DNA from 4 places in the Bradyrhizobium quebecense genome. Region 1 is predicted to be linked to each of the others. Evidence: predicted binding sites of a transcription regulator. Region 1 holds the regulator's gene; each other region holds the start of a gene.
What was found. The regulator PhoB, encoded in region 1, activates phosphate uptake and scavenging genes when phosphate is short. The targets are predictions, from matches to a motif close to TGTCATNNANCTGTCAT.
Positions count from the first base shown of each region.

Region 2: the regulator PhoB is predicted to act here: its motif matches at 846-862, upstream of HU230_RS20175 (UDP-2,3-diacylglucosamine diphosphatase).
Region 3: the regulator PhoB is predicted to act here: its motif matches at 1,218-1,234, upstream of phnC (phosphonate ABC transporter ATP-binding protein).
Region 4: the regulator PhoB is predicted to act here: its motif matches at 1,276-1,292, upstream of ugpB (sn-glycerol-3-phosphate ABC transporter substrate-binding protein UgpB).

Region 1 covers NZ_CP088022.1:7,789,153-7,791,350, reverse strand. Annotated here, with positions in the region: gene HU230_RS37250 (GcrA family cell cycle regulator) at 205-717, shown strand; gene phoB (phosphate regulon transcriptional regulator PhoB) at 866-1,576, opposite strand; gene phoU (phosphate signaling complex protein PhoU) at 1,707-2,198, opposite strand, start outside.
Region 2 covers NZ_CP088022.1:4,144,659-4,146,856, reverse strand. Annotated here, with positions in the region: gene thiD (bifunctional hydroxymethylpyrimidine kinase/phosphomethylpyrimidine kinase) at 1-644, shown strand, start outside; gene HU230_RS20175 (UDP-2,3-diacylglucosamine diphosphatase) at 886-1,698, shown strand; gene HU230_RS20170 (glycosyltransferase family 4 protein) at 1,695-2,198, shown strand, end outside.
Region 3 covers NZ_CP088022.1:619,788-621,985, reverse strand. Annotated here, with positions in the region: gene phnD (phosphonate ABC transporter substrate-binding protein) at 1-201, opposite strand, end outside; gene phnC (phosphonate ABC transporter ATP-binding protein) at 277-1,092, opposite strand; gene HU230_RS03100 (LbetaH domain-containing protein) at 1,303-1,950, shown strand; gene HU230_RS03095 (alpha-D-ribose 1-methylphosphonate 5-triphosphate diphosphatase) at 1,965-2,198, shown strand, end outside.
Region 4 covers NZ_CP088022.1:6,780,520-6,782,717, reverse strand. Annotated here, with positions in the region: gene ugpB (sn-glycerol-3-phosphate ABC transporter substrate-binding protein UgpB) at 1-1,220, opposite strand, end outside; gene HU230_RS32585 (CaiB/BaiF CoA transferase family protein) at 1,484-2,198, opposite strand, start outside.

The DNA.
Region 1 (2,198 bases):
TATTGTAGCGTTTGGCCTGTCGGGTACGACATCTCGTGCGGCAGTACTGGACCCTCTAAGTAGCCTTCGTGTCTCGTGTAAACGTTCGGGCGCAACACCGTGCCCGGCGAGGGCTAAGGGATTCTGGCCGCAGGGATATTTGTCCAGATTGGCTCGCAGCGCCGCTCCGATGAGTGGCCGGCGCCATGCGAAAGGAAGAATGCGATGACTGTATTGACCTGGTCCGACGATCGCGTCGAGCAGCTGAAGAAGCTCTGGGAATCCGGCCTCTCGGCCAGCCAGATCGCGGCGGAACTTGGCAATGTGACGCGAAACGCCGTGATCGGCAAAGTGCATCGGCTCGGCCTCTCCGGCCGCGCCAAGGCCCCCTCCACGGCCGCGCCGCGGCAGCGCAAGGCCCGCCCCGCCCAGCACATGATGCGGGTGGCGCGCCCGGTCTCGCGCGGCAACACCGCGCTTGCGCACGCCTTCGAGGTCGAGATGGAGCCCGATCCGATCTCCTTCGACAACGTGGTGCCGATGAGCCAGCGGCTGTCGCTGCTCGAGCTCAACGAGGCCACCTGCCACTGGCCGGTCGGCGATCCCTCGAGCCCGGAATTCTTCTTCTGCGGCGGCAAGGCGCTCGCCGGCCTGCCCTATTGCGCGCATCACTCGCGCGTTGCCTACCAGCCCGCCAACGATCGCCGCCGGCCGTCGGCGAAGCCACAGATCAAGTAGCACTCGGGAAACTGCCTGGACTGCAAAAACAAATCCCCGCGAAAGCGGGGATTTTTTTGTGTGATCGTAGCGCGGAAGTATCCACCAGCGTCGTCCCGGCGAAAGCCGGGACAACGCCGTGTTGTGGCTTGAGGTTGCCGTGCAAGCCTTACGGCTGCGGCTCGGCCTTGGCAAACCGGTCGTCGAGCGCATAACCGGCGCCGCGCACGGTGCGGATCGGATCCTGCTCGCGGCCCGGATTGAGCAGCTTGCGCAGGCGGCCGATGTGCACGTCGACGGTACGCTCATCGATATAGATGTCGCGGCCCCAGACGCTGTCGAGCAGCTGCTCGCGGCTGAACACGCGGCCGGGATGCTCGAGGAAGAATTCGAGCAGCCGATACTCGGTCGGACCGAGATCGATCGGACGTCCCGAGCGCGCCACGCGGCGCTTCTCGCGATCGAGCTCGATGTCGCCGTAGGTCAGCACGGTTGCAAGCCGCTCCGGGCTCGCGCGGCGCAGCAGGCCCTTCACCCGTGCCAGCAATTCCGGCACCGAGAACGGCTTGACGATGTAGTCGTCGGCGCCGGTGGCAAGCCCGCGCACGCGCTCGCTCTCCTCGCCGCGCGCGGTCAGCATGATGATCGGAAGCTGCTTGGTCTCGGGACGCGCCCGCAGGCGGCGGCACAGCTCGATGCCGGACAGGCCCGGCAGCATCCAGTCCAGTACCACGAGGTCGGGAACGCGCTCCTTCAGGCGGGTGTCGGCATCGTCGCCGCGCCCGACCGTTTCGACATCGTAGCCTTCCGCATCGAGGTTGTAGCGCAACAGTGTCGTCAGCGCTTCCTCGTCTTCGACTACCAGAATGCGTGCGCTCATCGGTTTAAATTCTCTCTCTGTGGTGATCCGTTGCCCAGACGCAAACCGAAACGCTTACTTTCCTGACCATAATCCCCGCGGAGACGACTTGTCGTGAAGACAATCCGGCCCCGCGCCTGCGGATCATGTCCTAGGTACCCGGCACCGTGGTGGCAAAGTTGGTCATGTCGCCCTTCGGGCGCTTGTCGGTGATCTGCTGGCCCTCGATCATGTAGAACACGGTTTCGGCGATGTTGGTGGCGTGATCGCCGATCCGCTCGATGTTCTTGGCGCAGAACATCAGATGGATGCAGAACGAGATGTTGCGCGGATCCTCCATCATGTAGGTCAAGAGCTCGCGGAACAGCGAGGTGCAGATCGCATCGACCTCCTCGTCGCCCTTCCAGACGTTCATCGCCGCCGGCAGATCGTGCGCGGCATAGGCGTCGAGCACCGACTTGACCTGCGACAGCACGAGGTCGGTCATGTGCTCCAGGCCGCGGATCAGCTTCAGCGGCTGGAAATCGCTTTCCAGCGCCGCGACGCGCTTGCCCATGTTCTTGGCGAGGTCGCCGATCCGCTCGAGGTCGGTGGCCACGCGCATCGCGCTGACGATTTCACGCAGGTCGATCGCCATCGGCTG
Region 2 (2,198 bases), 3.6 Mb from region 1:
ATCCGGTGCCCGCTTCGTTCGTCACGGCCCAGATCGATGCGGTGTTCTCCGACCTCGACGTCGGCGCGGTGAAGATCGGCATGGTGGCGCAGGCCGAGACCATCGCGGCGATTGCCGACGGGCTGAAGCGCTGGGCGCCGCGCCATGTCGTGCTCGATCCGGTGATGGTCGCAACCTCGGGCGATCGGCTGCTGGCTGCCGAGGCGGTCGATGCGCTGAAGATCATGCTGTTTCCACTGGCCTCGCTGATCACGCCGAACTTGCCGGAAGCGGCGGCGCTGCTGAACGAACCGGTCGCATCGAGCGAGGCCGACGTCGCGCGACAGGGCCGGCAATTGCTGGCGATGGGATGTCGCGCGGTGCTGGTCAAGGGCGGCCACGGGCACGGCGCCGAGAGCATCGACTATCTGATCGATGGCGCGCGCAGCATCGCGCTCGCGGCGCCGCGCATTGCGACATCGAACACGCACGGCACCGGCTGCTCGCTGTCATCGGCGATCGCCGCCGGACTGGCGAAAGGCGAAGGCATGGAGACCGCCGTGCGCAACGCCAAGGCCTGGATCACCGATGCGATCGCGCAGGCGGATCGCTTCGCCGTCGGGCACGGCCATGGACCGGTGCATCACTTCCACAAGTATTATTGAAAGCTCCGCGGCTTCATCCGGGCTACGCATTCGTTGCTCAAATGCGCGTTGTTCCGCCGCGATATGCAGGCAACACAACGCCTGTTCCGCTCAGCCGCGTCCATCCATGTCGCCAGATTGTCGCACGCCGCTGTTATCCGCACTGGAGGGGCGTGCTGCTGATTCTCGTTAACTGTTAGTGAGGCCTTGGGTCGCGGGGGTCGTCATCGCCTTGTCACAGGAATCTGTTAGGTGCACAGGCATGGGAAGTGACTCCTTGAGTGAAGAAAGCCCAGAGCGGCGCTTTCGCACTTTGTTTATCTCCGATGTTCATCTCGGAGCCCGCGGTTCGCAAGCCGACCGCCTGCTGGACTTCCTCCGCTCCCACGATGCCGACACGATCTACCTCGTTGGTGATATCGTTGACGGCTGGGCGCTGAAGTCGAACTGGTACTGGCCGCAGACCCACAATGATTTCGTGCAGAAGATGCTGCGCAAGGCGCGCAAGGGCGCCAAGGTGATCTACGTCCCGGGCAACCACGACGAGTTCCTGCGCAAATATTACGGCACGCATTTCGGCGGCATCGACGTGGTGGAGAACACCGTTCACACCGGCGCCGACGGCAAGCGCTACCTCGTGATCCACGGCGACATCTTCGATCTCGTGGTGCAGAACGCGCGCTGGCTCGCCCATCTCGGCGACAAGGCCTACGACTTCGCGATCCAGATGAATCGCTTCGTCAACTTCTTCCGCAAGATGTTCGGCGTACCGTACTGGTCGCTGTCGCAATGGGCCAAGCTGAAGGTCAAGAAGGCGGTGAACTATATCGGCGCGTTCGAGGCGACGCTGGCCGGCGAGGCGCGGCGTCACGGCTGCGACGGCGTGATCTGCGGCCACATCCATTACGCGACGATTCATGACGAGCACGGCATCCGCTACATGAATTGCGGCGACTGGGTGGAGAGCTGCACGGCGCTCGCCGAGCACGAGGACGGCCATTTCGAGATCATCACCTGGACCGACCCGGTGCGCCGGATCGCGCCAGTTCCGCGAGTGACGGCACGCGCTGCATGACGCATATCCTGGTCGCGACCGATGCGTGGCATCCCCAGGTCAACGGGGTTGTCCGCACGCTGACCATGATGGCACAGGCGGCGAAATCGCTCGGCGTCGAGGTGAGCTTCCTGACGCCGGACGAGTTCCGCACCTTCGCGATGCCGAGCTATCGCGATCTCCGGCTGGCGCTGCCGTACCAGGCCAAGGTCGCCAGCCTGATCGAGGCGGCCAAGCCCGACAGCATCCATATCGCGACCGAAGGCCCGATCGGGCTGTCGGTCCGCCGCTATTGCCGTAGGCGCGGCCTGCCGTTCACGACGAGCTTCCACACCCGCTTCCCCGAATACGTCTCGGCACGGACGCCTGTCCCGGAAGCCTGGGTGTGGCGGGCACTGCGCTGGTTCCACAGGCCGAGCCGGGCGGTGATGGCCGCGACCCCGGCGCTGGCCGCCGAACTGCGCCAGCGCGGCTTCCGCAACGTGGTGCTGTGGTCGCGCGGCGTCGACACCGCACTGTTC
Region 3 (2,198 bases), 1.6 Mb from region 1:
GCGCAGGGTCACCTTGATGCCGAGTTCCTTCGACAGATATTCGGTGAGCGGGCCGTAGCGCTCGGTAACGCCGGACCCGTTTTCGGCGGGAATCACCGCGAAGGTAATCTCCGGATACTTGGTCTTCCAGTCCTCGGCCGAAGCCGATCCTGCAAATGCCAGCGCAGCGGCGCCGGCCAGAATGATGCGACGAGTGATCATGTTACCCCTCTTTGGTAGTTACGCCTGTTGGCCGGGCGAAATGCCCGGTTGCCCTGTTTTTCGAAAATGCGCCGCTCAGGCCGCGGCTGCGGTGCCGAGCGCCGGAGCAGTTGCGCCATCGGGCTCGGGCAGCGGTGCCGCGCCCATGACGTCATTGGCCTCGAGGTCATAGAGCTCGCGGGCAATATGGTCGGTCAGCGCCGCGGGGGCGCCGTCGAACACCACGCGACCCGCCGCCATGCCGATCAGGCGATCGCAATAGGTTCGCGCCAGGTCGAGGGAATGCAGGTTGCAGAGCACCGTGATGCCGAAATGCTTGTTGATGCGCAGCAGCGCATCCATCACGATCTTGGTGTTGCGCGGATCGAGCGAAGCGATCGGCTCGTCGGCAAGAATGATGTCGGGCTCCTGCACCAGCGCGCGGGCAATCGCGACCCGTTGCTGCTGGCCGCCGGAGAGCTGGTCGGCGCGCTGCGCCGCGAGCTGGGCGATGTCGAACTGCTCGAGAGCGGACAGCGCAAGCACCCTGTCCTGCTCCGGCCAGACCTGCGCCAGCGAACGCCAGGACGGGATCTGGGCAAGCCGTCCCATCAGCACGTTGGTCAGCACGTCGAGGCGGCCGACGAGATTGAATTGCTGGAAGATCATCGCCGAGCGCGCCCGCCACTGCCGCAGCGCCTTGCCGCGCAACGCCGTCACGTCAGTGCCTTCGAACAGGATACGGCCGGAGGTCGGATCGGCGAGACGGTTGATCATCCGCAGCAATGTCGACTTGCCGGCACCGGAGCGGCCGATCACGCCGACGAAGCTGCCCGGCGCGATCGAAAAGGATGCGTTATCGACTGCGGCCTTTGTGCCGAACCGGCACGTCAAACCTTCCACCACCAGCATGCAATGCTCCAACCGCGTCGCGTTGGGCCATCGCTATCCCCGGTGCTTGACAGTTATGTGACGTGACATTGCAGTGCGGCGATCGTCCACACCCCTCCTCTGCCGTTCGTTTGACGTCATCGCAACGTCATGATGTTGTCATCAAGCGTCCCGATGACGAGCCCGCATCTCCCCGGAAGCCAACGATTTGCAAAATTTGCGGAGGCCCTGATGGCCGGAAAAACACTCTCGGTTGTGCCGACGATCGACCCGACTGCGTCGGTGCGCGAGAGCAAGCTCGGCAAATATACCGAAGTCGGCGCGCGCACCATCCTGCTTGAAGTCAGCATGGATGAATATTCCTACGTCGTGAACGACAGCCAGATCACCTACACCTCGATCGGCAAGTTCTGCTCGATCGCGGCGATGACCCGCATCAATCCCGGCAACCACCCGATGCATCGCGCGACGCAGGCGCATTTCACTTACCGCGCCAGCGCCTATTTTCCCGGCGAGAGCGACGACACCGACTTCTTCAACTGGCGACGTGCGCATCGCGTGCATATCGGCCATGATGTCTGGATCGGTCACGGTGCGATCCTGCTGCCGGGCCGGAACGTCGGAACCGGCGCTGTCGTCGCTGCAGGCGCGATCGTGACCAAGGATGTGCCCGCCTACACCATCGTTGCCGGTAATCCGGCGCGTCCGGTCAAGCGGCGCTTCTCCGAGACAGCAGCGGATCGCCTCACAGCCCTCGCGTGGTGGGACTGGGATCACGAAACACTTCGTCGTGTCCTGCCCGACTTCCGCACGCTCGCGGTCGAGGAATTTCTCGACAAGTACGAGGCCGAGGCCGTATCCCAATCACGGAATAAATAACGGAGCACCGTATCGTGACGGACATTTTCATCGAGGGCGGACGCGCGCTGGTTGACGGTGCCTTGGTCGAGACCTCGCTGCGGACCTCAGGCCGCGACATCGGCGCGCTCGACGCCGAACAGGGCCGCGCCGCGCTCCACATCAATGCCGGCGGCCTGCTGGTGCTGCCCGGCATCATCGATCTGCACGGCGATGCGTTCGAGCGGCAGATGATGCCGCGCCCCGGCGTCGATTTCCCGACCGACGTG
Region 4 (2,198 bases), 1.0 Mb from region 1:
GCCTGCTCGATCTCCTCCGACCACATGTCGCGGAGCTGCACCATGTTGCCGAGGCGCAGACCGCGGGAATTCTCGGTCGGCTCCTTGTTAGTGAGTTCGAGCAGCGGGGTCTCCAGATAGGGCTGGTCCTTGTAGAAGCCCTCTTCCTTGGCCTTGGCGTAGGCTGCCTTGGTGATCGGCAGATAGCCCGAGGCCTTGTGGATCCAGATCTGGCGGTCAGTGTCCGAGAGGAAGGTCAGGAACTTGGCCACGCCCTTGTATTCCTCGGCCGACTTGCCGCCCATCACCCAGAGCGAGGCGCCGCCGATGATCGAGTTCTGCGGTGCGCCCTTGGCGTCGGGATAATAGGGCATCGGCGCGGCGGTGAAGTTGAACTTGGCCTGCGCCTTGACGTTGCCGAAGAAGGCCGACGAGGTCAGGTAGATCGGGCATTCACCCGCGGTGAAGCGGCCTTCACCGGTGTTGGTGCGGCCGGCATAGTCGTAGGTCTTGTCCTTCTGTAACTCGACCAAGTTCTCGAGATGCTTGACCTGCAGCGGGCCGTTGAATTCGAGCACGGTGTCGAAGCCGTCGAAGCCGTTGGCCTTGCTGGCGAGCGGCACGTTGTGCCAGGCCGAGAGCTGCTCGAGATTGACCCAGGTGACCCACGAGCCGGAGAAGCCGCAGGTGGTGTAGCCGGCCGCCTTCAGTTTCTTGGCGTCCTCGAACACTTGCGGCCAGGTCTTCGGAATCTCCGCGATGTTGGCCTTCTTCAGCGCGTCGAGATTGACCCACATCACGGTCGACGACGAGTTGAAGGGGAACGACAGCATCTCACCCTTCGAGGTCGAGTAGTAGCCGGTGATCGCGGGCAGATAGACGCTCGGATCGAACTTCTCGCCGGCATCGGCCATCAGCTTGTAGACCGGTTTGACGGCGCCGGTGGCGGCCATCATCGTTGCGGTGCCGACCTCGAACACCTGCATGATGTGCGGCGCGTTGCCGGCGCGGAATGCGGCGATGCCGGCGTTCATGGTGTCGGCGTAGCCGCCCTTGTAAGTCGGGATCACCTTGTAGTCGGATTGCGAGGCGTTGAAGTCGTTGGCCAGCTTGACGATGACGTCGTTGTTGGCGCCGGTCATCGCGTGCCACCACTGAATCTCCGTCACCGCGAACGCAGGCGACGCGAATACAAGCGTGGCAGCAGCTGCCGCAGCAGCGCCGAGTCGTCTGAAAACCATCAAAAGCCCCTCCGGTTGGAACACCATCTTTCGTTGGGCGCGTTATCAGCGCCGGATGACGTTCAAATGACCGTATAAACGAAAGCCATGGTACGGGGGAAGCCGAAGCGAAGGGAAGCGCTAAAAAAGGCGGAGAACGCCGCCCGCGTGCGTGCGGTGCAACGCCGGACGCGACGTTGCACCGCAGGGGCGATGTGTTGGCTTGATGTGAACGGTGCCCATCCCGCATCACGTGCGGGACGGGCTTTGCTTCGAATACGCTGTTAGCGCTTGCGCTGGGGACCGCAGACCACGCCCTTGTCGACCAGGCCGTTGATCTCGTCCTTGGAGTAGCCGAACTCGCCGAGTACTTCCGCAGCGTGCTGGCTGAACTTCGGTGGCGTGCGGCGCAGGCTCGGCTTGGTCCGTTCGAGCCGGATCGGCGAGGCGACGCCCTTGTACCAATCCTTCTCGATGACGTCGCCGCGATGGATCGTGTGCGGGTTGGTCAGCGCCTGGTCGATCTTCTGCACGGGGCCGGCCGGCAGGCCGGCGGCGAGCAGCCGGTTGCACAGCGGCTCGGCCTCGTGCTGGCTGAACACCGCGGCAAGCTCGGCCCGCAGCGCATCGCGGTTGGCGATGCGGTCCTTGTTGCGGGCAAAGCGCGGATCGGTGCCGAGCTCCGGCTTGCCGATCTCCTTGGCGAGCTTGCGGAAGGTGCCGTCATTGCCGACGCCGATGAAGATATTGTCGGTCTTGGTCGGGAAGATCGCGTAAGGCACGAGGTTGGGATGCTCGTTGCCGGTGAGCGACGGTGGCTTGCCATGCATGAAATAGTTCGCGGTGTGCGGATGCATGATCGCAAGCCCGGTCTCGTACAGCGTGGTCTCGATGAACTGGCCGAGCCCCGAGCGCTGCCGCTCCGACAGCGCCATCAGGATGCCGATCGCCGCGTAGAGGCCGGTCGTGATGTCGACCAGCGGCACGCCGATGCGCATC